One region of the Rhizobium sp. FG113 genome, then DNA from elsewhere that is predicted to be linked to it. Evidence: riboswitches for the same ligand, from Rfam matches in the RefSeq annotation. Region 1 holds a riboswitch; each other region holds the start of a gene.
The links. A riboswitch is a leader RNA that binds a small molecule or an ion and turns the genes downstream of it on or off. The one in region 1 is predicted to bind thiamine pyrophosphate.
Positions count from the first base shown of each region.

Region 2: linked by a shared signal. The riboswitch ahead of ACODTZ_RS01990 (YkoF family thiamine/hydroxymethylpyrimidine-binding protein) and the one ahead of thiM (hydroxyethylthiazole kinase) in region 1 are both predicted to bind thiamine pyrophosphate.
Region 3: linked by a shared signal. The riboswitch ahead of thiC (phosphomethylpyrimidine synthase ThiC) and the one ahead of thiM (hydroxyethylthiazole kinase) in region 1 are both predicted to bind thiamine pyrophosphate.
Region 4: linked by a shared signal. The riboswitch ahead of thiB (thiamine ABC transporter substrate binding subunit) and the one ahead of thiM (hydroxyethylthiazole kinase) in region 1 are both predicted to bind thiamine pyrophosphate.

Region 1 is NZ_JBMDKV010000001.1:95,655-103,063, reverse strand. Features, by position in the region: gene putA (trifunctional transcriptional regulator/proline dehydrogenase/L-glutamate gamma-semialdehyde dehydrogenase) at 1-3,664, opposite strand, end outside; gene ACODTZ_RS00460 (Lrp/AsnC family transcriptional regulator) at 3,785-4,255, shown strand; TPP riboswitch at 4,332-4,427, shown strand; gene thiM (hydroxyethylthiazole kinase) at 4,476-5,279, shown strand; gene thiE (thiamine phosphate synthase) at 5,276-5,911, shown strand; gene thiD (bifunctional hydroxymethylpyrimidine kinase/phosphomethylpyrimidine kinase) at 5,908-6,729, shown strand; gene ACODTZ_RS00440 (3-oxoacyl-ACP reductase) at 6,726-7,409, shown strand, end outside.
Region 2 is NZ_JBMDKV010000001.1:491,751-499,159, reverse strand. Features, by position in the region: gene ACODTZ_RS02015 (ABC transporter ATP-binding protein) at 1-253, shown strand, start outside; gene ACODTZ_RS02010 (sulfate/molybdate ABC transporter ATP-binding protein) at 258-1,292, opposite strand; gene cysW (sulfate ABC transporter permease subunit CysW) at 1,289-2,197, opposite strand; gene cysT (sulfate ABC transporter permease subunit CysT) at 2,200-3,021, opposite strand; gene cysP (thiosulfate ABC transporter substrate-binding protein CysP) at 3,127-4,113, opposite strand; TPP riboswitch at 4,412-4,523, shown strand; gene ACODTZ_RS01990 (YkoF family thiamine/hydroxymethylpyrimidine-binding protein) at 4,515-5,123, shown strand; gene ACODTZ_RS01985 (ABC transporter permease) at 5,161-5,985, shown strand; gene ACODTZ_RS01980 (ABC transporter ATP-binding protein) at 5,982-6,770, shown strand; gene ACODTZ_RS01975 (ABC transporter substrate-binding protein) at 6,767-7,409, shown strand, end outside.
Region 3 is NZ_JBMDKV010000018.1:78,805-86,213, forward strand. Features, by position in the region: gene dinB (DNA polymerase IV) at 1-262, shown strand, start outside; gene ACODTZ_RS29040 (DUF6180 family protein) at 388-768, shown strand; gene ACODTZ_RS29045 (hypothetical protein) at 870-1,091, shown strand; gene ACODTZ_RS29050 (hypothetical protein) at 1,720-2,196, opposite strand; TPP riboswitch at 2,661-2,772, shown strand; gene thiC (phosphomethylpyrimidine synthase ThiC) at 2,863-4,689, shown strand; gene thiO (glycine oxidase ThiO) at 4,691-5,665, shown strand; gene thiS (sulfur carrier protein ThiS) at 5,662-5,859, shown strand; gene ACODTZ_RS29070 (thiazole synthase) at 5,863-6,636, shown strand; gene ACODTZ_RS29075 (thiamine phosphate synthase) at 6,633-7,238, shown strand; gene ACODTZ_RS29080 (2'-5' RNA ligase family protein) at 7,354-7,409, shown strand, end outside.
Region 4 is NZ_JBMDKV010000008.1:39,282-46,690, reverse strand. Features, by position in the region: gene ACODTZ_RS19080 (ABC-F family ATP-binding cassette domain-containing protein) at 1-1,012, opposite strand, end outside; gene ACODTZ_RS19075 (thiamine diphosphokinase) at 1,016-1,672, opposite strand; gene ACODTZ_RS19070 (OmpW/AlkL family protein) at 1,861-2,541, opposite strand; gene ACODTZ_RS19065 (MarR family winged helix-turn-helix transcriptional regulator) at 2,626-3,162, opposite strand; gene ACODTZ_RS19060 (MDR family MFS transporter) at 3,279-4,811, shown strand; TPP riboswitch at 4,884-4,999, shown strand; gene thiB (thiamine ABC transporter substrate binding subunit) at 5,080-6,060, shown strand; gene thiP (thiamine/thiamine pyrophosphate ABC transporter permease ThiP) at 6,074-7,409, shown strand, end outside.

The DNA of each region.
Region 1 (7,409 bases):
TGATTGAGGTAGAAACCTCTTCCAGCAGCCAGTTCAGGCAATAGGCTTCGGGATTGCGCTCCAGCTCCGCCGTCGAGGCCGCCTGCGTCAGGAGCAGCGGGCCGGACATGGCCGCGATCTCCTGCTGCATCGAGGCAATGCGCGCGCTGTCGCCTTCGATGAGCGCGCCCGAAAGGATTTCGCTCGTGCTCCTGCCGTTGCCAAAGTGGATACGCTGGGAGACGCTGACGGGAAGATCCTTCAGACTGCTGCGAAGGCTGTCGCTGCACTCGATGAATGCCTTGTTGCCGGTTGCCAGCACGGAGGAGATCTGGCGATGTAGGCCGACTTCCGAGACGGGGGCGCAGAAGATGGTGCCGCGTGCGTGCAGCGCGTAGATGTTGCGCTCGCCGACGGGGCCGGTGAGTTCGCTCTCCAAGCCAAGCGCCGATTGGCTGCCGAGGTTGCGGGCCATCTCTGCCTCTTCGTGCAGTTCGCGCTCGTCGAGCCACTTGGCGAAATCCGACAGCGCCGGATCGCTATAGACCGAGCTGTGCTGCGGCGGGATCGGCGGTGTTTTCACCAGGCGACCGAGATAGAGCGGCCCGCCGGCCTTCGGGCCGGTGCCCGAAAGCCCGCGCCCGCCGAAGGGCTGAACGCCGACCACGGCGCCGATTACGTTGCGGTTGACGTAGACGTTGCCGACCTCGATGCGCGAGGTCACGCGGGCGATGGTTTCGTCGAGACGCGTGTGCAGGCCGAAGGTCAGGCCATAGCCCGTGGCGTTGATCTCATCGACCAGCCGGTCCAGATCCTGCCGGCGCCAGCGGATGACATGCAGCACCGGGCCGAACACTTCGCGCTTCAGTTCGGCGATGTTCTTGAGCTCCACGATCGTCGGAGCGACGAATGTGCCATGCTGTGTCTCTGTCGGCAGCTCGATGCGTTCCACCTGGCGGCCAAGCGCCTGCATCGACTTCACGTGGGTCTCGATGATCTCCTTCGCGTCGGCGGTGATGACTGGGCCGATATCGGCGGAAAGGCGATTGGTGTTGGCGATCGTCAGCTCGCGGAGAGCCCCCTTCAGCATCGTCAGCGTGCGGTCGGCGACGTCGTCCTGCAGGCAGAGAATGCGCAGCGCCGAGCAACGCTGGCCGGCGCTGTCGAAGGCCGATGCTATGACATCGCCCACGACCTGTTCGGCAAGCGCCGAGGAATCGACGATCATCGCGTTCTGGCCGCCGGTTTCCGCGATGAGCGGGATCGGCTTGCCGTCAGCCGACAGGCGCTTGGCGAGTTCGGCCTGGATCAGCCGGGCAACCTCGGTCGAGCCGGTGAACATGACGGCCGCCGTCTCCGGCGCCGCCACAAGGGCCGCACCGACGCTACCATCGCCCGGAACCAGCTGCACGACATCCCCGGGAATGCCCGCTTCATGCAGGATCCTGACGGCCTCGGCGGCAATCAGCGGCGTTTCCTCGGCGGGCTTCGCGAGAACTGGGTTGCCGGCAACGAGGGCGGCCGCGACCTGGCCGCTGAAGATCGCCAGTGGGAAGTTCCAGGGGCTGATGCAGACCACGGGGCCCAGCGGCGCGTGCGACGGCCCCAGCGTGCGGCGCGCCTGTTCGGCGTAATAGCGCAGGAAGTCGATCGCCTCGCGAACTTCGGCAATCGCGTTCTGCACCGACTTGCCGGCTTCGCGAATGATGAGGCCGAGCAGCGTTTCCATGCGGGTCTGCATGATGTCGGCCGCGCTGTCGAGCAAAGCGGCGCGGTCGGCGGGCGAAACGCCGGCCCAAGATGCTGCTGCCGCTTGCGCCGCCTGCATTGCTGCTGCGACTTCGGATGGCGTTGCCTCACGAACCTGGCCTACGGCGTCTCGGTGGTCGGCGGGGTTGAGCACGTCGCGCGCGCCGTTGATGTCGGTCGCCTGACTTGGAAGGGCGCGCCAGCCCTTGGTGGCGCTTTCGCCCAGCAGATGCGACAGGTGATTAAGCACCGTTTCGCTGGAGAGATCGAGGCCGGCGGAGTTGAGGCGGGTTCCGTAGAGTTCGCCGGGGAGCGAGATCTTGTCATGCTTCTGCCCGACGATCGGCATCTTAGAGACGATCTCGGCCGGGTCGGCGATCAGTTCGTCGATGGAGACGTTTGGATCGGCGATCCGGTTGACGAAGGAGGAGTTGGCGCCGTTCTCCAGCAGGCGGCGCACGAGATAGGCAAGCAGCGTTTCGTGAGTGCCGACGGGTGCGTAGATGCGGCAGGGACGGTTCAGGTTCTGTCGGCCGACAACCTCGTCGTAAAGCGGCTCGCCCATGCCATGCAGGCACTGGAACTCGTATTTGCCGACATAATAATCCGAGCCGGCCATCTGGTAGATGGTCGCCAGCGTCTGGGCGTTGTGGGTCGCGAACTGCGGGAAGACGGCATCGGTCGCCGCCAACAGCTTCCTGGCGCAGGCGATATAGGAAACGTCGGTGTAGATCTTGCGGGTGAAAACAGGGAAGTCCGCGAGGCCGTCGACCTGCGCGCGTTTGATCTCCGCGTCCCAGTAGGCGCCCTTGACGAGGCGCACCATGATCCGACGGCCGGCGCGGCGCGCGAGGTCGATGACGAAATCGAGCACGAAGGGGCAGCGCTTGCCATAGGCCTGGACAACGAAGCCCATGCCGTTCCAGCCTTCGAGATCGGGGTCGAGGCAGAGCGCTTCCAGAAGGTCGAGCGACAGTTCGAGGCGGTCGGCCTCCTCGGCGTCAATGTTGAGGCCGATGTCGTAGGACTTGGCGATCAGCGCCAGCGCCTTCACCTTCGGCAGCAATTCGTCCATGACGCGGGCGCTCTGCGCGCGTGCGTAGCGCGGATGCAGCGCCGAAAGCTTGATCGAGATGCCCGGCCCTTCGTAGATGCCGCGTCGATCAGACGCCTTGCCGATCTCGTGGATCGCGGTTTCGTAGTCCTTGTAGTAGCGCTTCGCGTCGTCGCCCGTCGTCGCTGCTTCGCCCAGCATGTCATAGGAATAGCGGAAGCCGCGCTGCTCGAGCGGCTTTGCCCGCTGCAACGCTTCGTCGATGGTCTCGCCGGTGACGAACTGCTCGCCCATCATCCGCATCGCCATGTCGACGCCGCGGCGGATCACCGGCTCGCCGCAGCGGGCGATCAGTCGGGTCAAGGCGGCCGAAAGGCTGCGGTCGGCGACCGTCGATGTCAGCTTGCCGGTGACGACAAGACCCCACGTCGCGGCATTGACGAAGAGCGAGCGACCGCCGCCGAGATGTGCCTTCCAATCGCCCTCGGAAATCTTGTCGCGGATAAGGGCGTCGCGCGTTGCGGTGTCCGGAATACGCAGCAGCGCCTCGGCCAGACACATCAGCGCAATGCCCTCCTGGCTGGAGAGCGAGTATTCGTGCACCAGCCCCTCGACGCCGGTTCCCTTGTGCTTGGCGCGCAGTGCTTCGATCAGCTTGCGGGCGGTATCGGCGGCGGCTTGCCTGACGTGATCGGGAAGGGCGGCTGCTTCAACCAGGCGTGGCACGCAGATTGTCTCCGGCGTGCGGTAGGCAGCTGTGATCGCGCGGCGCATATCGCTCTGTTCTCGGATCGGTGGAGCAAATCCGTCAAAGGGATTTGCAGAGCCGTTGGCCTGCTCTACTGTGACTTCGACTGCTGCCGCGTCGGTGGTGATTGCCATGCTGGGCTCCTGATCCGCTGATGTCGGAAAGCTAGCAGATTTCAAAAAGTCAATTTCACTTGATTTTGAGCGATCTAGTCTTTAGTTCGCTATTCAATATTCATATTGAAGGGAATTATTGTGGCTGGTGCGGGAAATGTAAGAGAAATCGACCAATTTGATCAACGCATACTTGAGGCGCTCGTCGCCGATGGAAGGATGTCGGTGACCGACCTCGCCAAGCGGGTGGGTCTGTCCAACACGCCCTGCCAGGTCAGGCTCAAACGACTGATCGAGGATGGCTATATTCTCGGCTTCCGCGCCATCATCGACGTCAACAAGCTCGGCCGCAACCATGTGGCGTTTACCGAGGTGAAACTCTCCGACACCAGGGAGAACGCGCTCAACGCTTTCAACGTTGCCGTTCGCAAGCTGCAGGAGGTCGAGGAGTGCCATATGATCGCCGGCGCATTCGATTATCTCCTGAAGATACGCACGTCCGATATCGCCAATTATCGCCTCGTTTTGGGCGAGAAGATCTCCAGCCTTCCCTTCGTCGCCAACACGTCGACCTTCGTTGCCATGGAGGCGATCAAGGAGAACGGCGCCTGATCGAGGCAGATTGCCAGCTCCGGGCTGCTCTCATTTTGCGCGTGACAGCGGTCGGCTTCTCTGACAGAACATTGCCATTGAGAGACAGGGGCGTTTGCCGACGGCAGACTGAGAAGTACCCTTTGAACCTGAACCAGATAATGCTGGCGGAGGGAGTCGCTCGGACCCTTCGGCATTGCTATCAGGGTTCCCGCGTCTTGCCCCGCCCGAAAGGGGCATGATGAAAGACGACAGATCTCCCGGTTCGATGCTTGATGCCATGCGCGCGCAAAAGCCGCTCGTTCAGTGCATCACCAATTTCGTTGCGATGAATATCGCGGCCAACGTGCTGCTCGCGGCCGGCGCATCGCCTGCCATGGTGCATGCCGAGGAAGAGGCCGGCGAGTTCGCGGCCGTCTCCGGCGCGCTGACTGTTAACATCGGCACGCTCTCGCCGAGCTGGATGAACGGCATGCGCGCCGCTGCCAGATCGGCGGGAGAGAGCGCCAGGCCATGGGTCCTCGACCCCGTCGCCCATTATGCGACTGCCTTTCGCAGACAGGCCGTCGCGGATTTGCTGGCGCTTCGCCCGACCATCATTCGCGGTAACGCGTCCGAGATCATTGCGCTTGCCGGTGGCGAAAGTCGGGGGCAGGGCGTCGACAGCCGTGACCCCGTGGAGCAGGCCGAGGCTGCCGCCAGCCATATCGCAAACACGCACCAGGCCGTGGTGGCGGTGACCGGCGAGGTCGATTTCGTCACCGACGGCGCGCGCGGCTGCCGCATCGAAGGCGGCTCATCGCTGATGCCGCAGGTGACGGCGCTCGGCTGCTCGCTGACATGCCTCGTCGGCGCCTTCGCCGCGATCAGGCCGGATGCACCGTTCGAAGCGACGATATCAGCACTCGCCATGTTCGCCGTCGTCGGTGAAGAGGCGGCGCGGGCCGCTGACGGACCGGGGTCATTTTCCTGGCGGTTTCTCGACGCCCTCGCGGCGATAGACGGCGTCGCTATCGACAACAATGCGCGGGTGCGGATGCTATGAGGACGATCGATCTTTCGCTCTATCTCGTCCTCGATCCCGAGCTTTGCGCAGACATCGGCATGGTCGAAACAGCAAGGCGCGCTGTTGCCGGTAGTGCCACCGTCGTGCAGCTTCGCGACAAGCATGCCTCCACGGCGCGCATGATCGAGGCCGGCCGTGCGTTGAAAGAAGCGCTTGCCGGGACGGACGCGCTGCTTGTCGTCAACGATGATGTCGAGGCGGCCATCGCGATCGGCGCCGATGGGCTGCATGTCGGCCAGGACGACATGGTCGTGCGTGCCGCGCGCGAGCGGATCGGGCGCGACATGATCCTTGGTCTGTCGGTGGAGACAGAGGCGTTAGCGAGGGCTGTCGATCCGGCATTGGTCGATTATGCCGGCATCGGGCCGGTCTTCGCGACGCCGACCAAGCCGGACCACAAGCAGCCGATCGGGTTCGACGGTCTTGCACGTCTCGTCGCCGCCTGCCCGGTTCCCTCCGTTGCTATCGGCGGTCTGAAGCTGGCGCATGTCAACGGTGTTTTTGCCGCCGGTGCTGAAGGGATCGCCGTCGTCTCGGCGATTTGCGGCACGGCCGATCCTCACGCCGCCGCCCTCGAGCTTTCAGAGGCAATTCAAGGGAGATCACGATGATCCGCAATGTTCTCTCCATCGCGGGATCCGATCCATCGGGCGGCGCGGGCATCCAGGCGGACCTTAAGGCGTTTGCCGCGCGCGGCGTCTATGGCATGGCGGCGCTCACGGCGTTGACCGCGCAGAACACGCAGGGCGTATCCGGCGTTCACCTTGTCCCAGCGGGTTTCGTCGCCGATCAGATCAAGGCCGTATTCGCCGATGTCCGCGTCGATGCCGTGAAGATCGGCATGATCGCCAATGCCGAAATCGCCGATGCGGTCGCCGACGTTCTCAAGAATCATCTCGGTATCCCGATCGTGCTCGATCCCGTCATGGTGGCCAAGGGTGGGGCAAAGCTTCTCGATCCCGACGCGGTCGATGTGCTTCTGCGCCGGCTGCTGCCGCTTGCGACGCTGCTGACGCCCAATCTGCCTGAGGCAGCCGCGTTGCTGCGCACTGATGTGGCCGAAAGCCGCCGGGAGATGGGCGATCAGGCCGAAGCGCTGCGCGCTTTGGGACCCGCTGCCGTGCTTGTCAAAGGCGGCCATCTCGACGGTGACCAGAGCCCGGACGTGCTGGCAACGGAAGACGGCCTCTCTTGGTTCGAGGCCGCCAGGATGCCGACCGCAAACACGCACGGCACCGGCTGCACGCTATCGAGCGCGTTGGCGGCCGAGCTCGCCAAGGGCGCGACGCTGCCACAGGCGGTAGCCGCCGCAAAGATGTATCTCGCCGGCGCGGTGGCTGCTGCCGACACGCTCGACGTCGGCTCTGGACATGGCCCGGTCCAGCACTTTCACGAACTTTGGACGACAGAGGAAGGATACGCGAAATGACATTGCCGATCAGTGAGCAGACGGTAATCGTAACCGGCGCTGCGCGCGGGCTCGGGGCGGCGATCGCCAGGGCTTTTGCCCGCGAGGGCGCGAAGGTGGCGATCAATTATCGCAACAGTCGGGAGCAGGCCGAGGCGCTTGCGAAAAGCCTCGGCGAGCGGACGCATGCGGTTCAAGCCGATATCCGCGACGGCGCGGCCGTGAGCGAACTGGTGGCTGATGTCACGCGCAGGCTGGGAGCACCGACGACGGTCGTGCACAATGCGCTCGCCGATTTCAGCTTCAACGGCGACGCTCGCCCGAAACTCGGCGAGCTCAGTTGGGAGGAGATGAACGCGCAACTCGACACGGCGGTGAAGGGTGCTTTGAACCTCATCCAGGCAACGCGCCCGGTCATGGCCGCTGCCGGCTTTGGGCGTGTTGTCACGATCGGGACCAATCTCTTCCAGAATCCCGTTGTTCCCTATCACGACTATACGGCGGCGAAGGGTGCGCTGTTGTCGCTGACCCGCACCGCCGCTGCCGAACTCGGGCCTGATGGGATCACCGTGAACATGGTCTCTGGCGGATTGCTGCGCACCACCGATGCCAGCGCCGGGACGCCCGAGGCGGTGTTCGATCTCATCGCCGGCAGCACGCCGTTGCGTCGAGTGACGACGCCGGAGGAAGCCGCCGACGCC
Region 2 (7,409 bases), 400 kb from region 1:
GGAGGTCCTGGACTTCATCTCCGCCACCGCCAAGCGCGACGGCATGATCGTTCTCATCGCGCTTCACGATCTCAATCACGCGCTGCGCTATTGCGAGAACACCGTCGTTATCAGCAACGGCAAGATGGCGGCGAGCGGCAAGACCGGCGACGTGATCACCAAGACCATGCTGCGCGATATCTACAAGATCGACGCGCGGATCGAACACTGCTCGCAGGGAACGCCGCTCGTCATCGTCGACGGCGCCATCTGATCGCTTAGACTGTAGCCTGCGCTGCGCCAAACACCTTGGCGCGGCGTACCGTGACGAAGCCGCGATCCCCTGCCCGAACAGCACGCTCGGGCTCGACATCGAATTCCAGCTGCACGCCGCTCTCGGTGCTCGCCAGAATGCGCCGACCATCCGGCCTGTCGAGAACACGATCGACGCTGGCGCCGATGCCGGGGCCGTCTCCGGACCAATCGAGGTCGGCCGGGCGCGCATAGATCTCGCCGGTGCCATCAGCAATGCCGGGTGCCGCGACCGAGGCGCCGCCGGCATAGGCGACGCCGGAGCGGATTTCGGCCGGCAATACGTTTGCATCACCCAAGAATTTCATCACGAAAGCCGATTGCGGATCGCGGCAGACCTGCTCGGGCGTGCCCTCCTGAACGATCTTGCCGTCCTTCAGGATGACGACGCGGTCAGCGAGATCCAGCGCCTCTTCCTGGTCGTGGGTCACGAAGATGGTGGTGATCCCGAGCTCGTGGTGGATCTCGCGCAGCCAGCGGCGCAGATCGTGACGGACATTGGCGTCGAGCGCGCCAAACGGCTCGTCGAGAAGCAGCACCTTCGGATCGACCGAGAGTGCGCGGGCGAGCGCCACGCGCTGGCGCTGGCCGCCGGAGATTTGTGCCGGGAACCGGTCGCCCAGCCCCTCCAGCCGCACGAGACGCAGCAGTTCGCTGACGCGGGCTTCGATCGCGGCCTTGTCGCGCTTGACCTTTGAGACCTTCATGCCGAAGGCAATGTTTTCGGCGACCGTCATGTGCGGGAAGAGCGCGTAATGCTGGAAGACGAAGCCGACGCCGCGATCGCGCACCGGAATGTCGGTCGCATCCTGGTCGCCGAAGAATATCTGGCCGCCATCCGAATATTCGAGGCCGGCGACCATCCGCAGGATCGTGGTCTTGCCGGAACCCGATGGCCCCAGCAGCGCCAGAAGTTCGCCACTGCGGATATCCAGCGATACATCACGCACGGCACGGAACGTGTCGAAGGTTTTGACGACGTGGTCGAGGCGGATCTTCATGGGTTTTTCTCTGCTGGCTGGGCAACGAGGGTCGGGCGTGCGGCGGGCTTGGCGCTGCTGGAGCGGCGGCCGGCGCCCTGGCGCTCGAGCGCCACCTTGGCGATGATGGTGAAGATGGCGATGACCGCCAGGATCGAGGCGGCGGCAAAGGCGCCGGTTGCCTGATAATCGTGATAGAGCAGCTCGATGTGCAGCGGCAGCGTATTCGTCTGGCCGCGGATATTGCCCGAGACCACCGACACGGCGCCGAACTCGCCCATCACGCGCGCATTGCAAAGCACGACACCATAGAGCATCGCCCACTTGATGTTCGGCAGTGTGACCGAGAAGAACGTGCGCCAGCCGGACGCGCCGAGCGATGTTGCCGCTTCTTCGAGATCGCGCCCTTGCGCCTGCATCAGGGGGATGAGTTCGCGCGCGACGAATGGCGCGGTCACGAACATCGAGGCGAGAACGATGCCTGGAATGGCGAACAGGATCTTGATGTCATAGGCCTCGAGCGTCGGCCCGAAGATGCCTTGCAGCCCATAGACGAAGAGATAGGCAACGCCGGCGACGATGGGCGATACGGAGAACGGCACCTCGATCAGCACGAGCAGGAAGCGCTTGCCCCAGAAATCGAACTTGGTGATCGACCATGCAGCTGCGACGCCGAAGGCGGTGTTGATGGGCACGGCGATCAACGCGGTCAGCACCGTCAGCATGATCGCATGCAGCGTATCGGGATGGCTGATCGTGGCGCTATAGACCTGCCAGCCCTTGGCGAAGGCTTCGACGCCGATGATAACGAGCGGCGCGAGGATGAGGAACGCGCCGATGATAAGCACGAGGCTAATCAATGTGCGTCGGACGATCGGCTGATCGCCGACGCGCGGCGGTTTGCGGCGGGTGGGAATGCTGCTCATGATCAGTTCCTCACCGTATATCGCAGCGCCCGCGCCTGCATCCAGTTGGTCAGCGCCAGCATGAGGAAGGCTGTGAGCAGCAGGACAGAGGCGATCGCGGCGGCCGCCTGGTAGTCGTATTCCTCAAGCCGGATGAAGACGAGCAGTGCGGTGATCTCCGTCGACATCGGCTGGTTGCCGGCGATGAAGATGATGGCGCCGAACTCGCCAAGCGAGCGGGCGAAGGACAGAGACACGCCGGCAAGCAGCGCCGGCGTCAGCAGCGGCAGCATGACCTTGCGGAAGATCGTCCAGTCCGAACCGCCAAGCGACTGCGCCGCCTCTTCATAAGCCGGGTCGAGATCCTCCAAAACCGGCTGAACGGTGCGCACGATGAAAGGAAGGCTGGTGAAGCACATGGCGACCATGATGCCGATCGGCGTATAGGCGACCTTGATGCCGATACCTTCAAGCACCGAGCCGAACCAGCCATTCGCGGCAAACAGCGTCGTCAGCGCGATACCGGCCACTGCGGTCGGCAGCGCGAAAGGCAAATCGACCATAGCATCGACGAGGCGCCAGCCGGGGAAGCGATAGCGCGTCAGCACCCAGGCGAGCGCGAAGCCGAAAAACAGGTTGAAGATCGTGGCGCCGAGCGCCGAGAGCACCGTGACCCGATAGCTGGCGAGCGCGCGCGAGGATGACACGATGCGCCAGTAGTCCTCTGGCCCAAGGCTTGCAGCCTTGAACACCAGGGCGGCCAGAGGCAGGACGACGATAAGGCCGACATAGAGAAGGGTCACACCCAGCGACAGGCGTAATCCGGGCAGGACATTGCGTCTCAAGCGGTCATTCCCTGTTTCATAAGTCCTGCTCTGCAAGCACGATGACGAAAGCGGCCCGGCGGGCAAACGCCAGCCGGGCCAAGCGATGTGATATCTTGTTAGGGCTTACCGGCTGCCATAAAGCTTGTCGAGAATGCCGCCGGAAGCGAAGTGTTCCTTCTGGATCTTTTCCCAGCCGCCAAACGTATCGTCGACATTGACAAGGCGGATCGCCGGGAACTGGTCCTTGAACTCGCCGATCACCTTCTCATCGCGAACGCGATGGCCGAACTGCGCGGCAATCCGCTGGCCTTCCTCGGTGTAGAGGAAGTCGAGATAGGATTTCGCGAGCGCTTCGGAGCCATGCTTTGCGGCGACCTTGTCGACCACAGCGACGGGGAATTCGGCAAGCAGGCTGACCGACGGGATCACGCCCTGAACCTTGTCGGAGCCGTACTGCTTCTCGATGCCGCGTGTCTCGGCCTCGAAGGTGATCAGCACATCGCCGGTCTCGCGCTCGACGAAGGTCGTCGTGGAGGCGCGGCCACCGGTGTCGAAGACCGGCACGTTGTCGAAGATCTTGGTGATGTAGGCTTCGATCTTACCCTCGTCGTCCTTGTAGGCTTCCTTCGCCCAGGCATAGGCGGCGAGATAGGTGTAGCGCGCATTGCCCGATGTCTTCGGGTTCGGGAAAACCGCATGCACGTCGTCACGCGCCAGATCGCCCCAGTCCTTGATGTTCTTCGGGTTGCCGGCGCGCACCAGGAAGGATGGGAAGGAATAGAAGGGCGACGCGTTGTTCGGGAAGGCCTTTGCCCAATCCTTGGAGACGAAACCGTTCTTTGCCAGGAAATCGATATCCGTCGACTGGTTGAACGTCACGACGTCTGCCTCCAGCCCCTCGATGATCGAGCGCGCCTGCTTGGAGGTGCCGGCATGCGACTGGTCGATGGTCACACCGGGATGCTGCTTGATGAAGGCTTCGTTCTCCGAGGCGAAAAGCTCGCGCGAAACGTCGTAGGAAGCGTTTAGAAGCTTCTTCGGCTCTTCGGCATGGGCCTGAACGGAAAGGAGGGCGGCAAGCGCTGTGCCGAGAATCAGAAGGCGTTTCATCTATCGCTCCGGTGTTTTACTGTGCGGTGAAACTAATCGGACCGCCTCCAGATCGCGAGGAACCACCGCCCCCGCTTGCGGACAGGCTTAGAAATTCTGTCCTTTTTTCGCCATATTTCGCGGTGGTTTTGCTTCATGCGGCGCTACACTCTACTCGCGAAGCATTCCTAAGCCTCTGCCAACAAACCGCTTTCCCCGAGCCGGGAATTTGAGAGGGCCGAATAGAAATTACTGCGAAGTCTCGGCTCCTCAGTCCACGACATGGCCCTTGCGCTCGTCCAGGCTTTGGCGTATCACCCCGACATCACAGGGGTGCTCCGTAATGCCGGGGCTGAGATACGATCGCATGATCGTGGACCCTCAAGCTGATCTGGATAATGCCAGCGGAGCGAGGTAGAGCGATGTTTTCCGGCGCGCAGATTTCACTGTATCCCATGACCGACGATTTCGTCGGCGTCATCACCCATGCGCTTTCCGCGCTCGATCCCCATCGTGACAGGTTGCGGATCGAGACGGACGACATTTCGACGCTGATCATCGGCACTCCCGACGTCGTTTTCGCCGCCATGCGCGATCTGTTCGCGGCGGCCGCCAGCAGCGGCAAGCATTGCGTCTTGCACGCGACCATCTCGCGCGGTTGCCCCGGCGAGCCTGACGACCCGATCTGCCAGACGCCCGAACTGACCGGCCCCATGGCACCGCTCGACGAGCGCAAGGCCCGCGCGCACCAGGCGGTCAAGGACGCGCCTGTCATCGGTCAGGAAACGGCCGCGCAGTTTTCGCTCTATACACTCGGGATCGATGGCCACATGGACGAGATCTACGGCTGCATCGACTTCCTGAAGAATTCGGGCGTCTTCGAAAAATCGAAGAACTTCTGCACGAAGCTGCGCGGCGACACCGGCGCGGTGTTTTCGACCGTGCACGAAGCGCTGGTGCGCTTTGGCCCGCCAGCAGGCCATGTGACGATCGACCTTACCGTCTCGGCAAACAGCCCGTCCAAGCGCTAAGCGCCGCCCCACGCTCGCGCCCCAAACGGTTGCTCCCATGTCGACATCACGTCTGCCTTCGCGGCAGGTCGTTTCCGACCTGCACCATCATATCCGTACTGGTCTGAGCCAGGCTCTGCCGGCAATCGCGGCGGTCTGCCTTCTGGTGGCGGCTTGGGAGGCCTATGTTCGCCTGTCCGGCATCTCGCCCACGACCTTGCCCGCGCCGTCCCGCGTGCTTGCGCAGACCTTCCAGTCACGACAGGCGCTGTTCGACAACACGCTCCCGACCTTGCGGGCGACGCTCGCCGGTTTCGGCTGCTCGCTCGCGGCAGCCTTCATCCTGTCGGTGCTAATTGACTTCTGCCAGCCGCTTCGTCGGGCGCTGTTTCCCCTCTTCATCATCAGCCAGACGCTGCCGCTGGTCGCCATCGCGCCACTGATCGTTCTGTGGTTCGGCTTCGGCCTGACGCCGAAGATCCTGCTGGTCGCACTCGTCACCTTCTTCCCGATGCTGGTAGCGCTTTGCCAGGGCTATCAATCGACCGAAGACGAGTTGCAGCAACTGGTTGCCTCGATGGGTGCACCGCGCTGGAAGCAGTTCCTGCTCGCCCGGCTGCCATCCGCCCTGCCATTCTTCTTCGCCGGGCTGCGTATATCCATCACCTACGCCGTCGTCGGCGCGATCTTCGCGGAATATGCGGGTGCTGCCAAAGGGCTCGGCATCTACATGCTGAACGCCAAGAACAATTTCCGGCCCGATCTGGTGCTGGCCGCCGTGTTCGTCAGCGCCGTCCTCACTCTTACTCTATTCGGCCTCACCGTCATCGCCGAACACCTGGCCATGCCATGGGCAAGACGCGGAAAGGGAGGCGCCCGATGACCGTGCCGCGCCTGGAACTCGACCACATCACCTGCCGCTACGACGAAACGCCTGTTTTGTCGGACATCTCGCTGACGGTGAAGCCCGGCGAATTCGTCTCCATTCTCGGGCCTTCGGGCTCCGGCAAGTCAACGCTCTTCAAACTGCTGACCGGCGCGCGCAGGCCTGAGAGCGGCAGCATGCGCTTCGACGGCCAACCGCTTGACGGAACGATCCGCCCCTTCGCCTTCATGCCGCAGCGCGACGCGCTGATGCCGTGGCGGCGCATAATCGACAACACCACGCTTGGCCTTGAGGTCCAGGGCATGCGCCGCGCCGAGGCCCGCCGGCGGGTGCTGCCTTTGTTTTCCGAATTCGGCCTCGACGGCTTCGAACAGCACTATCCGGCGGCATTGTCCGGCGGCATGCGGCAACGGGCGGCACTGCTGCGCACCGTGGTGCAGCACAAGCCGATGCTCTTGCTCGACGAACCCTTCGGCGCGCTCGACGCATTGACGCGCGCAGGCATGCAGCGGTGGCTGGAGGAGATGTGGTCGCAGCACGACTGGACCGCGATGCTCGTCACTCATGATGTGCGCGAGGCGGTCTATCTCTCCGACCGCATCTATATCTTCTCGCCCCGCCCTGCCCGCGTCATCCGCGAGATCACCGTCGATCTGCCGCGCCCGCGCATATTGGACGGCGCGGCGCGCGCGCTTGCGGCCGAGATCGAGGCCGACATCCTCGACACTCTCTTCAATGCCCCTAACGACGCCACAACGACCAACCTGGAGGAACCACGATGAAAAACCCGATGCTGACCCGCCGCGCAGCCCTGGCTTCAGCCGCAGGGCTTGCGCTTACGCTGCCAATGTCGCCGCTTCTCTCGAAGTCGGCCTGCAGCGAGGAGAAGCGCCCCGTCAAGGTCGCCCTGGACTGGACACCGAATACCAACCACATCGGCCTGTTCGTGGCCCGCGACAAGGGATTTTACCGCGATGCGGGCCTCGACGTGGAGATCCTGCCCTATACGGACACCTCGGCCGGCACACTCGTCGCCAATCATGTCGCTGACTTCGGCATTGACGGCGCCATCGGCCTCATGACGCAGCGGACAGCCGGCGCCGATCTCATGGCGACCTATGCCATCGTCCAGACCGAGACCGGCCGTCTCGTCTTCAATGCCGATCGCGATGACATCCGCAGCCCCAGGGATCTTGACGGCAAGACCTATGGTGGCTTCGGCAGCGCCTGGGAGAACGCGCTGATCGGCTCGCTTATCCGCCATGATGGCGGCAAGGGCGAATTCGAGACCGTGACGCTCGGCACCTCCGCCTATCAGGCACTCGCCAACGGCAGTGTCGATTTCACGCTCGAGGTCTACACCTGGGAGGGCGTGCAGGCGGAACTCGAGGGTGTGAAGCAACGCGCCTTCCGCTACGCCG
Region 3 (7,409 bases), on a different contig from region 1:
GGTCTGGCGCTATTGCGAAGCCAATGCCATCAGGGCGAAGACCGTCACCCTCAAGGTAAAATACGCTGACTTCACGCAGATCACGCGGGCCAGAACTGGCGAGCGATCTTTTCTGTCGGCCGGCGAGATCGAGGCGGCCATCAGCTCACTGCTCCAGCCCGTCTTCCCGCCGCCAAAGGGCGTGCGCTTGCTGGGCGTGACCCTATCTTCGCTCGAGCAGGCAGATGTCAATCAGACGGACCAACTGAAGTTGACGCTCTGATCAGCCGGTCCGCATGCGCCTCAGTCGATCTGCCGATCGTCTTGAAACGCACATCCAGCCCTTCCCTTTCGCTGACCAAGCGCCACTTCCCTACCCGCATACAGCCTTTCAGCGGAGACGTTTCTATGAAGTATTCTGCCCTGCTGCTCACCGCAGCGAGCGTGTTTGGTTTTACGGTTCCTGGTTTAGCGCAAGATGGCAATTTCAATCTGGCCTATCATGTGGAGCGCACTCCGAAGGCAAAGTTGAGCATCGAAGACTGCGGGAGCGCAATCGAGAAGACGGCGAAACAGGTAGGGCTCGCATCCGACGTACAAACTTTCCCGGGGCAGCTCGTGGTCGTCCGAGGCGGTGATGAAGGCCGCGGCGCTTTCATCGCCCACGGCATCGAGGTCGAGAACACGACGGTCAGCGTGGTTCAGGGGATCGACTATCAAGGACCAAAGGCTGCTCTTGGCGAGTTTGCAGACCAGGCAAACGCCGCGGTCAAAGCCGCCGCGGAATAACCTCCAGTATCATCCTTATCCTCTTGTGGGTGGCGAAGACGAGAGATGGCCATATTACGATTTCCTGATATCGTAGCCTCATTGTGTGGGGAGTAGACGTAATGAAGAGTTTGGTTCCAGACGCATTTTATTGGGCACGGTCCGACAAGCACACCGATGGCCGGACGACGATCGTGCAAGTATCGACGATCTTCGGTGAGGATCCGGACTTCTGGACCTTGGCCGTCCTCGGCTCCGACCAACATCACATGATCAGTGATTTCGAGCTCGTTGCGCTTGTCGAACCGCTGGATGGTTTCCAGCTTCGTCAGGCTGCGGAATAGCTTCAGCCAAAGCGCGAAGAGGCCCATCGGGCACCGGCAAATTTCGTAGTTTGACGACAGGGAACAAAGCGACAGATCTGTAGTTATTTGGGTATGTCGGGCGTAAGCATAATCGGAGCGCGGTGCTCTCCTTACCCTCAGCAAGACTGAGGTTGCTTCCAGCCTTCGAGCTGTGACGCGGGGTTCGAATCCCTGCCCCGACTACCAAATCCCCATGGCAACAACCAAGTCTTCTCGGTGGTGCGATGACAGACCAAGGTGCGTATTTGCTGATCTTTTTCGCACGAACATGTCAATGATCATCGATCCGGTGGCGCCGAATGGATCGAGCGCAAGAGTCTTTCTAACGTCGCACGCGCCTCCGCAGGAGTGGTTAAAGCCCAGGCGCGGCCGCCGCGTGATCACCGGAGTACGGCGCCCGCGATCGGCAACTTTTCTGAATACCTTGCGATTTAAAACGAGAGCGCCTCGTCTGCAGAGCGCCAAGAGCCGCCATGGCGGGTGTTGCACAAAGGTGCAGCGGTTGCGCGCTGAAGACTACCCCCCTGCTAAATGAACTGAAGTTAGCTGACGATACGGGAGGACTGAGCCAGGATTTACGTTGGCTGGCGTGACAAGACGCCTGGGATCAATTGCGGCCATGAGCCAGAAGCCGGTGGAACGGGGAATCCGCCTCTTCGAGCCACCTTTGTCGTGCCCCAATCTTCTTCCCGCGTCCTATGATCGAGTAGGTGTGGACGTGGCCCCGGCCGAAATTGTCCGACATGAATAAGAAGAGCATCTGATCCGGGGACGCCTGCATCTCGTCTCTATCGCCTGCGATGTTCATCACAGGCCCCAGCACACGGCGATTGTTTAGGTCTGTTTCGGGGTACGCCTTAATTGTGGCGTAGGCCACCACGTAGGCTCGCGCTTTGTTTTCTATCAGGACTCGACGAAGCCGTGCGGCCGCTCGAACATCATCATCTTCGATCCCCTCTCCAATGGCAATCTGCCATATTCCGTCAGGCATGAGTGCTAACGCCATTGATGCCCACCCGCCCTGTTGGTTGAACACTCCCAGCACGATGTCTTCTGCGTTCCGGTAGAACTCTGAAACGTCCATCAGACTTCTCCAATCATGGTTGCTAGAAAACTGACTCGATGATGGATCGGCCGCAAGCCTTAACCGATGGAATTCCTCTCAGGGCTCTCTCCGGCGCCTGGAATGCGTTGCTGTGATGTTTTGGCCATTGCCGACCCGCGCCGCAATCCACGCCTTGCCGCGGCCTTGGCGGTCGGTCCTGCCTAGAAGATGTTCGGCCGGGACGTAATCACCGATATAACCCCGACAGCGACAGTCGACCCTTTGCGCCCGAAAGCCGCCACGGCAGCATCGGGCCAAATGCGGATACAGGCTAGTTGCTGAGCAACTCGGTTTCCTATGAGATTTCAGTGTCGCAGCGTTTTGCCTTTGGCGGCTTCGGCCTCGCAAGCTGAGGGTGACTAACAGCATCGTGGGGTCGCTGCTCACACGCGCCTATCAAATGTTTCTGCTTGACGCAGACCGCAAGGCCGCAATACCCTTTGCGCATTCACCAGGGGTGTCCCGTCAAGGGGCTGAGATTCTGCTATCGCGCGCAGTGACCCGTTGAACCTGATCCAGTTCATACTGGCGTAGGGACGGTGCAAGCGCTCGAAGGCCGGGATTCCCGTGTGGACTCCGTGCCGGCGTCTTTTCATCATTCCGGCTGAGGACTGGGTCTCCAATCGAAAACTTGGAGCCTCAACCATGACTATCGCCGCAAAGACCATTACCCCCACAGTCACCACCGGCCCGTTGCCGGCCTCCCGCAAGATCCATATCCCGGGTGAGATCCACCCCGATATCCGCGTTCCCATGCGCGAAATCAGCGTTCACCCGACCTCCGGCGAGCCGCCGGTCACGGTCTATGATTCGTCCGGCATCTACACCGTCGAAGGCGCCGATATCAGCATCGAGTGCGGCCTGCCAGCGCTGCGGCGCGACTGGGTTCTCGCCCGTGGCGATATCGAGGCCTATGACGGCCGGCAGGTGCGCCCCGAGGATAACGGCTTTGCCAGCGGCGAGCGCCTGACGCCGGAATTCCCCGCCAAGCGCCAGCCGCTGCGCGCCAGGGACGGCAAGGCCGTGACCCAACTTGCCTATGCCCGCGCCGGCATCATCACGCCGGAAATGGAATTCATCGCCATCCGCGAAAACCTCGGCCGCAAGGCGAAAGCCGAAGCCATGGTCCGCGAGGGCGAGAGCTTCGGCGCGCATATTCCCGATCACGTCACCCCTGAATTCGTCCGCCAGGAAGTGGCCGCCGGCCGCGCCATCATTCCCGCAAACATCAACCACCCCGAAGCCGAGCCGATGATCATCGGCCGAAACTTCCTGGTGAAGATCAACGCCAATATCGGCAACTCCGCCGTCACCTCATCGATGGCGGAAGAGGTCGAGAAGATGGTCTGGGCAGCGCGCTGGGGTGCCGATACCGTCATGGACCTCTCCACCGGCCGCAACATCCACAACATCCGCGAATGGATCATCCGCAACTCGCCACTGCCCATCGGCACCGTGCCGCTCTACCAGGCGCTGGAAAAGGTCGAGGGCATTGCCGAGAACCTGACCTGGGAGGTCTATCGCGACACGCTGATCGAGCAGGCCGAACAGGGCGTCGACTATTTCACCATTCATGCCGGCGTGCGGCTGCACTACATCCCGCTGACCGTCCACCGCGTCACCGGCATCGTCTCGCGCGGCGGCTCGATCATGGCCAAGTGGTGTCTCCATCACCACCGCGAGAGCTTTCTCTACGAGCACTTCGAGGCGATCTGCGACATCTGCCGCGCCTATGACGTCTCCTTCTCGCTGGGCGACGGCCTGCGCCCCGGCTCGATCGCCGACGCCAACGATGCCGCGCAATTCGCCGAGCTGGAAACGCTGGGCGAACTGACGAAGATCGCCTGGGCAAAGGATTGCCAGGTCATGATCGAAGGCCCTGGCCATGTGCCGATGCACAAGATCAAGGAGAACATGGACAAGCAGCTCGCCGTCTGCGGCGAGGCGCCGTTCTATACGCTCGGGCCGCTGACGACGGATATCGCGCCGGGATACGACCACATCACCTCGGGCATCGGTGCGGCGATGATCGGCTGGTTCGGCACGGCGATGCTCTGCTACGTCACGCCGAAGGAGCATCTCGGCCTACCCGATCGAAACGACGTGAAGACCGGCGTCATCACCTACAAGATCGCCGCCCACGCCGCCGATCTCGCCAAGGGGCACCCGGCCGCCCAGCTGCGCGACGATGCGCTGTCGCGCGCCCGCTTCGAGTTCCGCTGGGAGGACCAGTTCAACCTCTCGCTGGACCCGGAAACCGCCCGCAGCTTCCACGACGAGACGCTGCCCAAGGAAGCGCACAAGGTCGCGCATTTCTGCTCCATGTGCGGCCCGAAATTCTGCTCGATGCGAATCTCCCACGATATCCGCGCCGAAGCACAGAAGGAGGGGCTGGACGCCATGGCGGCCAGGTATCGCGACGGCGGCGATCTCTACATGGCTGTCGATGCCGAGGGCCAGGTGGTCGGCTGAGATGCGCGTCCTCGTCAAGGGGGGCGGCGTTGCCGGCCTCACGGTCGCACATGCGCTCGCAGCGCGCGGCGCCGAAGTCACGGTCTTCGATCCGCACCCCTGCTTTTCGGCGGCCGCGTCATGGCTCGCCGGCGGCATGCTGGCGCCCTGGTGCGAGCGCGAGAGCGCCGACGAGGCCGTGCTGCGCGAGGGGCAGGAAGCGCCCGACCGTTGGGAAGCGATGCTGCCCGGCGAGGTCAAACGGAACGGCACATTGGTGCTGGCTCCCGCCCGCGACCAGGCGGAGCTGAAGCGCTTCGCCGGCCGTACCACGGGATATGAATGGCTGGACGAAGAGCGGATCGCGGCGCTCGAGCCCTCCTTGGCCGGTCGCTTCCGGCAAGCGCTGTTCTTCTCGCGCGAAGCCCATCTCGATCCGCGCCGGGCGCTGCCTGCCTTGCGCCAAAAGCTGATCGCGCACGGTGCCGTCTTCATCGAAACGCTCCTCGAAAAGCAGGACTTCGACCATATCGTTGATTGCGCCGGCGCGGCGCGCATCAACGAGACCGCCTCGCTGCGCGGCGTCCGTGGCGAGATGCTCTACCTCAGGACCGACGAGATAACTCTCGACCGCCCGGTGCGGCTGCTGCATCCCCGCATCCCCGTCTATATCGTGCCGCGTGGAAACGGCCTGTTCATGGTCGGCGCGACGATGATCGAGACGGAATTCGCAGGCCCAATCACCGCTCGCTCGCTGATGGAGCTGTTGAACGCCGCCTACGCGCTGCACCCGGCCTTCGCCGATGCGACCGTGGTGGAAACCGGCGCCGGCATCCGCCCCGCCTTTCCCGACAATTTCCCCCGCGTCGAGCAGCACGGAAATCTGATCTCGCTGAATGGCCTTTACCGCCACGGCTTTCTGCTCGCGCCCGCCATGGCGACGCGGGCGTCCGACCTTGTCTTCAACACCGATACCGCAGGAGGACACGCATCATGAAACTGATCGTCAACGGCGAAGCCAAGGAGATCGCCGTCGCCACGCTCGAGGAGCTGCTGGCGCTGATGGATTACGAAGGCGACTGGCTGGCGACCGCCGTCAACGGCGAACTCGTCCACCGCGAGGACCGGCCGGCCCACTCGCTGAACAATGACGACCGGATCGAGATCCTGTCGCCGATGCAGGGAGGCTGACCGATGCTTGAACTCTATGGAACGCCGCTGCGCTCGCGCCTGCTGCTCGGCACCGCGCGCTACCCCTCGCCATCAATCATGGCCGATGCCGTCAGCCGCTCCGGCACCGAGATCGTCACCGTGTCGCTTCGCCGCGAAACCGCCGGCGGCCACAATGGCGGCGCCTTCTTCGAGACGATCCGCTCGCTCGGCGTCAAGGTGCTGCCCAACACCGCCGGCTGCCACGGCGTGTCCGAGGCGGTGCTGACCGCGAAGATGGCGCGCGAGCTGTTCGCCACCGACTGGATCAAGCTCGAAGTGATCGGCAACCACGACACGCTGCAGCCCGACGTCTTCGGCCTCGTCGAGGCAGCCCGCATTCTCGTCGGCGAAGGCTTCCAGGTCTTTCCCTACACGACCGACGACCTCGTCGTCGCCGAGCGATTGCTGGAAGCCGGCTGCAAGGTGCTGATGCCCTGGTGCGCACCGATCGGCAGCGCCACCGGTCCGCTCAACCCCACGGCGCTACGCTCCATGCGCGCCCATTTCCCCGATGTTCCCCTGATCGTCGATGCCGGCATCGGCCGTCCCTCGCACACGACTGCTGTCATGGAATTAGGATTCGACGCCGTTCTGCTCAACACCGCGGTGGCCGGCGCCGGTGATCCAGTCCTGATGGCTGCGGCCTTCGCGGGCGCCATCGAAGCCGGCCGACAGGCCTTCGAGGCGGGCATGCTGGAGCCGCGCGACATGGCCGTGCCGTCGACGCCTGTCATCGGTCAGGCGGTGTTCGGATGAAGCTCGACCCGTTCTACCTCATCGTCGACAGCGCCGACTGGATCGCACGGCTGGTGCCCGTGGGCGTCAAGCTGGTGCAGCTGCGCGTCAAGGATCGCTCCGAGGCCGATCTGCGCCAGGAGATCCGCCATGCACGGGCGATCTGCGCCCAGCACCACTGCCAGCTGATCGTCAACGATTACTGGCAGCTGGCGATCGAGGAAGGCTGCGATTTCGTCCATCTCGGCCAGGAGGATCTGGAGACCGCCGACCTCGCCGCCATCCGCGCCGCCGGCGTCAAGCTCGGCCTCTCTACCCACGACGAGACCGAACTGCAGACCGCGCTCGCTGCCCGGCCGGACTACGTCGCGCTCGGACCCGTCTGGCCGACAATCCTGAAACGGATGAAGTGGAATCCGCAAGGCATTGCACGGGTCGCCGACTGGAAACGGCGGATAGGCTCCATGCCGCTTGTGGCCATCGGCGGCATTACGGCCGAGCGAGCGCCGACGGTTTTAAAGGAAGGAGCGGCAGCGGCAGCGGTTGTCACCGACATCACCCGCAATGCCGATCCTGTGGCCCGCACCCGACAATGGTTGGAGGCCACGAAGCCATGGCGCTAAGCCGAGGTTGAGATTGGACGGTTCTGGGCAAACGCAAACAACGGGATGTTCGCGCTTGGTAGATTCTCCGATAGGATCGCAGAGCCATTCGAGGGATGAGGAGCGGAGCGCCGGTTTGAAGACGAATAAGCCTCTAATCCTCACCGCTCGCGTTGCCGAGGACGATCTCCA
Region 4 (7,409 bases), on a different contig from region 1:
TGCCGGTGTCGGGCGGCAGCTGGCCGGTCAGCATCTTCAGGAGCGTGGTCTTGCCGGCGCCGTTCGGGCCGACGAGGCCGATGCAATCGCCGCGATGAACGCGGATCGAAAACGGCGTGACGATCGGGCGCTCGCCATAGGTCTTGGTGATCTTGTCGGCTTCGATGACGAGCTTGCCGGATTCCTGCGCATCGGAGACGGTCGCCTGCACGGTGCCCTGCGGCCCTTTGTGGCCGCGATAGCTGGCGCGCATCGTCTGCAGCTCGCCGAGGCGGCGCATGTTGCGCTTGCGGCGCGCGGTGACGCCGTAGCGCAGCCAGTGCTCCTCGCGCTCGATCGCCTTGCCGAGCTTGTGCTGCTCCATCTCCTCGGCTTCCAGAACCTGGTCGCGCCAGGCCTCGAAATGGGCGAAGCCGCGGTCGAGGCGGCGCGAGGTGCCGCGGTCGAGCCAGACGGTGGCGGTCGAGACCTTTTCGAGGAAGCGCCTGTCGTGCGAGATCAGGACCAGCGCGCTGCGGGTCTTCTGCAGCTCGCCTTCCAGCCATTCTATGGTGGGCAGGTCGAGATGGTTGGTCGGCTCGTCGAGAAGCAGGATATCGGGCTCTGGCGCGAGAACGCGGGCAAGTGCCGCGCGGCGCGCTTCGCCGCCCGAGAGGTTCTTCGGATCTTCCTCGCCGGTGAGGCCGAGATGCGACAGAAGATAGGTCACACGGTAGGGGTCGTCGCCCGGTCCAAGCCCAGCTTCCGCGTAGGCCTGCACGGTGCTGTAGCCGGCGAAATCGGGCGCCTGTTCGAGATAGCGCACGGTCGACGACGGGTGGCGGAACACCTCGCCGGACTGCGCCTCGACCATTCCGGCGGCGATCTTCAGCAACGTCGATTTGCCGGAGCCGTTACGGCCGACAAGGCAGATCTTGTCGCCGGGCTCCACCTGCAGGGCAGCGCCCGCCAGAAGTGGCGCGCCGCCGAAGCTCAGGAAGATATCGTCGAGTTTAAGGATAGGGGGCGCCAAAAATCAGACTCCGGAAAGATCGTAAGGGCGGGCGAGCACGATGGCGCGGCCGCTTTGAAGCGAGAAGCGCACGGGGCCTTCCGCGACATTGGAAATGGTGCGTGACGAGCCGAAGGGCAAATGGAAATCGCTGAGCGGATAGCGGGCGTTTTCGATGAAGAGGCCGCTGAGCTCGCTGAAGGCGGGAACGGAAAACAGGCTGTTCTTCGGCAGGTCGAGCGTGATGCTGCCCGCGATCAGCGGCACGGCTTCCTCCGTGCCTGAGGTGAGCAGCACATCGAGGCCGGTCTCTGCCAGACTGACAGCGTAGAGCAGGTGCTGCAGCGCGTGGTCGGAGCGGTCGCCTGAGAGGGCGCCGACGAGGATCAGCCTTGTCGCGCCGCGGGCTATCGCTTCCGATACGGCGATCTCGCCATCGGTGGCGGCCTTGGCGGCGGGGTAGGGTTTTCTCGGGATATTGGAGAAGGCCGCCGTCAGATCATCCGGCGTGGAATCGAAATCGCCGACCCAGAGCTCAGGCCTGACATCGAGCGCCAGCGCGTGCCGCATGCCACCATCGGCCGCGATGAAACGGCTGCCGGAGACGGCTGCGCGAAGGCGCTCCGTCATATGCAGCTCGCCGCCGAGCAGGATGGTGAAGGTGGATTGGCTCATGGGCATTGCCCATAGCGCAAAGCGGGGGAAAAGGGAAAGGGCGCGGACATGGTTTGTCCGCGCCCTCAAGCGTTTCTGCAATAAAGGTTGGCTAAAGCGCGTCGCGATCCTTCGGATTCGCTTGCCACGCTTTAAGCCTTTGTCTGTCGCATGTCGGTGCCGCAAAACCGCTGCACACTTTTGCGCGACATGCTTTAGAAGCGGTAGGTTACACCGGCGCCGATCAGCCAGGGATCGAGCTTGGCCTTGCCGGTCATGTCGGTGCCGCCGACGTTCACGTTGAAATCGGGACGCAGGAAGATCTTCTTGACGTCGACGTTGAGGCCCCAGTGCTCGTCGAACATGTAGTCGAAGCCGGCCTGGAGCGCGACGCCGAAGGTGTTGTCGATGTCGAGGCTCTGGGCGCTCTTGCCCTTCTCGTTGTAGAAGATGGTGTAGTTCAGGCCGGCGCCGACATAAGGCTTGAAGTTGCCGAAATCGTTGAAGTGATACTGCAGCGTCACCGTCGGCGGCAGCAGCCAGGTCTTGCCGACATCGCCGAGGCTTTCGATCGAACCCTTGCCGGTAACGTTGGCGAATGTCGTGCCGAGAATGAGTTCGGCGGCGATGTTGTCGGTGAAGAAGTAGGTGACGTCGAATTCAGGAACGACGGTGTCCGAATAGGAGAGATCCGAGCCAGGGACGCCGCCAACGTAGCCGGAATCCTGGGTGATAACGCCAAGCGCGCGCAGGCGGATCATCCAGGGACTCTGGCTCTGCGTCGCTTCCTGTGCCGCGGTCGGCTGGGTCAGGTCGGCGGACATGGCCGGATGGGCAGCGGCAACCAGAACGACGGCAGCGAACATGCCCTTTAGTTTTGCCAGGCGGCGTTTCATTCGATTCTCTCCTAGGTTTTATGGTCAGGGGGAGTTCTATGAAACGCGGCAAGGTAACTGTTTGATTCAGATCAATCTCTCGATCTATTTTCCGGCTTTTGGTGTCGCAGGCAAATGTTTGTCCGGCATGGCGAAAACGCGCTCGAAACCTGTCATGTACCGATCAAACAGCTCGGCAAAGTTTTTGGCGTCCTCGGACGACCAGTCGGAGACGACATCCTTGATGATCGCGAGCTTTTGAGATTTCAGTTCTGTGAGCAGGCTCCAGCCGGATGGCGTGATCACCACCAGGATCCGCCGGGCGTCCTGCTGAGATGCGGCGCGTTCGAGAACACCGCGGCCCACCATGTCGGCGACAATGCGGCTTGCGCGGGACGGATCGATGCGCATGGCCTCGGCAATCGTCCCCACGGTCACCTCGCCATTCCTGCGGGCGAGCTTGACGGCTTCGAGAACATCCAGATGCGAAAGCTCCAGATCCGGAGCCACCTTTTCGATGGCGAGGCGGGCAATCAGTCGTCGCCCCGTGATCATCCGCATACGGCTCATGCTTTGGCCGATATGGGCGATATCATCTTCGGTCGGCGTGGTGTCGGGGTCGATTTGCAAAGTATCTGTCATGAGGTGGAGGATAACAGAAGCGATCGGGGAGGAAAATATGCTGATGTCATTTACATGACGTTGACATTTATATGCTGATAGCACATAAATTGCGCCCCAACCAGAAAGATCGCCCCATGAATCCACAGATCGCAGCGCAGCCGCTGGTGACCGACCCCCGTCGTCGGCTCATTCTCTTTCTTTTCCTGATGACCGCCATGTTCATGGCCATGCTCGACAACCAGATCGTCGCCACGGCGCTTCCGACAATCGTCGGGGAGTTCGGGCATCTTGAGCGGTTCAGCTGGGTCGGCTCGGCCTATCTGCTGGCTGTCAGCGCGGTGATGCCGCTCTATGGCAAACTCGGCGATCTCTTCGGCCGCAAATATGTGATGATGGCCGCGATCCTGATCTTCACCGTGGGTTCGGCGGTTTGCGGGCTGGCGGTTTCGATGAATACGCTGATCGCCGCGCGCCTGCTGCAGGGTCTCGGTGGCGGCGGGATCATGGTGTCGATCTTCGCGGTGACGGCCGATCTCTTCGAGCCGCGCGAGCGCGCCAAATACCAGAGCTATGTCAGCCTTGTGCTGATGGCGTCGGGCGCTATCGGGCCCGTGCTCGGCGGCACGATGAGCGATCTCTTCGGCTGGCGCTCGATCTTCCTCGTCAATATTCCTATCGGTGTTGTCGTGCTCGGTGGCCTGGTTTTCATGCTTCCCTATCGCAAGCCGAACCGTCGTCCGACGATCGACTATGCCGGCGCCATTCTGCTGGCGCTGACGACGACAAGCATCGTTCTGGCCGCTGATGGCGCACAGGTGTTCGGCTCGCTGATCGCCCCGCTTAATCTCGCAATCATCGCTGCCGGCGTGGTCTTCCTGGTGTCGTGGGTGTTCGTCGAGCGCCGTGCCGCCGAACCGATCATTCCGCTGTCGCTGTTTCGCAATTCGACCTTCAGCCTGCTGCTGATCATGTCGATCATGAGCGGCGGCATCGCTATCGGCATGGTGAACTATTTCGCGCTCTTCCTGCAGACCACGACAGGGCTTTCTCCGTCCGCGGCCGGGCTGCTCTTCATCCTGTTGACCGGAGGCCTGATGTGCGGGTCGATCTCGGCCGGCCGGATCATCTCGGTGACGGGGCGCTACAAGCCGTTCGCCATCGCCAGCCTCAGCTGCAACGCCTTGGCCTTCGCGCTGTTGTCGCAGTTTCATGCCGGCACGCCGCTCATCTTCATCGGCGCGGTGATGACACTGCAGGGTGTCGGCGTCGGCCTGGCGCAACAGGTGCCGATCATCGGCGTGCAGAACGCGGCGCCGGTGCGCGATATCGGTGCGGCAACCGGCTCGGTGACACTGTCGCGCATGGGCGGGGCCTCTATCGCGATCTCGATCTACGGCGCGATCATCGGCTCGCAGCTTTCGCGCGTCGGTTCCTCCATCCCCGGCGTTGCCGATATCGAGCAGCTCACGCCGAAGATGCTGGCCGCCTTGCCGGAGGCCGCACGCCAGGCGGTTGCCGAGGCCTATGCCAATGCCTTCGTGCCGCTGTTCATTACGTCCTGCGGCATCGCGCTGATCGGGCTTGTGGCGGCCCTCATGCTGAAGCCGGTGCAACTGCCGCGTACAGGTGGCGCACCGGCGAAAGCGGCTGCCGAGGCCGCCGAATAGCCAACGAACTGGCAGACTGAACCTGGCCGACGTCCGCTCTTGCCAGACGCCGGCTACGGATATACACCTTGCGACGCTCTAACGGGGTGCCTCGTATCTTCAGGATGCTTGGCTGAGAGGCTTGCAAAAGCCAACCCGCGGAACCTGATCCGGCTAACACCGGCGGAGGGATTAGACGCGTGACACCAGGCACCGCCCTTTTCCCCTTCAATGAACCTAGAGGAGAGGTGTCATGACCCATTTCAAGACCTATGCGCTCGGCGCCGCCATGCTGTTGGCGGGCTTTTCGGCAACGGCAGCACACGCCGCCGACAAGACGCTCACCATCTACACCTATGAGAGCTTCACCTCCGAATGGGGTCCCGGCCCGAAGGTGAAGGCAGCGTTCGAGAAGACCTGCGGCTGCACGGTCAACTTCGTCAGCGTTGCGGATGGCGTGGCGCTGCTGTCGCGTCTGAAGCTCGAGGGATCGGGCACGAAGGCGGATGTCGTCCTCGGCCTCGACACGAACCTCATCACCGAAGCCAAGGCTACCGGCCTGTTCGATGCGAGCGGCGTCGACACCGGCGCGTTGCAAGTCCCCAGCGGCTTCAAGGATGATGTCTTCGTGCCCTATGACTACGGCCATTTCGCCGTGATCTACGACACGCAGACCTTCAAGACGCCGCCCGCGAGCCTGAAGGAACTGGTCGACGGCGATCCCGCGCAGAAGATCGTCATCGAGGATCCTCGCACCTCGACACCGGGCCTCGGCTTGCTCTTGTGGGTGAAGTCGGTCTATGGCGACCAGGCGCCGGAAGCCTGGGCGAAGCTCAAGAAGCGCGTGCTGACGGTGACGCCCGGCTGGTCGGAGGCCTATGGCCTGTTCACCAAGGGCGAGGCGCCGATGGTGCTCTCCTATACGACGTCGCCCGCCTACCACATGGTTTCGGAAAACACCGATCGCTACCAGGCGGCCGCATTCTCCGAAGGGCACTACATCCAGATCGAGGTCGCGGGCCTGTTGAAGAATGCGCCGGACAAGGTGCTGGCGCAGGACTTCCTGAAGTTCATGGTCACCCCAGGTTTCCAGGACACGATCCCGACCAACAACTGGATGATGCCGGTGTCCAAAACCTCGGAGCCGCTGCCGGATGCTTTCGGCAAGCTCGTCAACCCGTCGAAGACCTTCCTGATGAGTTCGGATGAGGTCGCCAAGAACCGCAAGGCCTGGATCGACGAATGGCTGGCCGCCATGAGCATGAATTGATGAGCATGAATTGATGCTTCTTGCGCCGTCCGAAAGACGATATGCGCTGGCCGGCGGGGCGCTCAGCCTCGCCGCCATTCTTGTCTTCGTGACGGTCGCTACGCTCTCGCTGCTGATCTCCACCGACGGCATGCCTGTCGGCGCGATCCTCTCCGACCCATACATCCTGCGCGTTCTGCGCTTCACGCTTCTGCAGGCGGCGCTTTCGACGCTGCTGTCGGTCGTGCTGGCCATCCCTGTCGCACGGGCGCTGGCGCGGCAGCCGCGATTTGTTGGCCGCATCTGGATCATCCGGCTGATGGCGGTGCCGATGGGGCTGCCGGTGTTGATCGGCGCACTCGGCCTGATCGGCATCTGGGGCCGGCAGGGTGTCGTCAACACGATGCTCTCGTGGACGGGTCTCGATCAACCCGTCAGCATCTATGGCCTGTCGGGCATTCTGCTCGCGCATGTGTTCTTCAATCTGCCGCTTGCCTGCCGGCTGATGCTGGCGGCGCTGGAGCGGGTGCCGGGCGAATACTGGCTGGTGGCGAGCGGTCTCGGCATGCGGCCGGTTTCCGTCTTCCGCTTCATCGAATGGCCGGTGCTGCGCTCTGTCATACCAGGCGTGGCGGGACTGATCTTCATGCTCTGCGCCACCAGCTTCACGCTGGTGCTGATGCTCGGCGGCGGACCGGCGGCGACCACGATCGAGGTGGCGATCTACCAGTCGCTGCGCTTCGATTTCGATCCCGGCCGCGCGGTGGGCCTGTCCCTGCTGCAGATCGCGTTGACGGCCGTGGTGCTCGGCATTCTGTCGCTGCTGCCGGCATCCGGAGATGCGGGACTGACGGCGGGCCGCACGATCCGGCGGCCCGATGGCACGCTGTTTGGTGCATGGATCGCCGATCGCGCGCTTCTCACGCTGGCTGTGCTGTTTCTCGGCTTGCCGTTGCTCTTCATCGTCATTGCCGGCCTGCGCGCCGATCTGGTGAAGCTCGTCGGCGAAGCGATCTTTTGGCGGGCGCTTGCCACCAGCGGCGTGATGGCGCTCTCGTCGGCCTTGCTGTCGTTCGCCCTGTCGATGCCGCTCGTGCGTGCGCGCCATACGCTTTCGCTTGAGAGGAGATCACGGCGCGGCGCGCGGTCCTTCTTTGCCGCCATGGGGGCTGCATCGTCGCTCGTGCTGCTCTTTCCGCCCATCGTTCTCGCCACGGGGTGGTTCCTGGCGGCGCGTGATGTCGGTGACGTCAATGTCGTGGCGCCGGTGCTTGTCGTCGTCATCAATGCGCTGATGGCGCTGCCCTTCGTCGTCAGGGTGCTGGAGCCGGCCTACGCAATCCACCAGCGCCGCACGCAGCGGCTGAGTG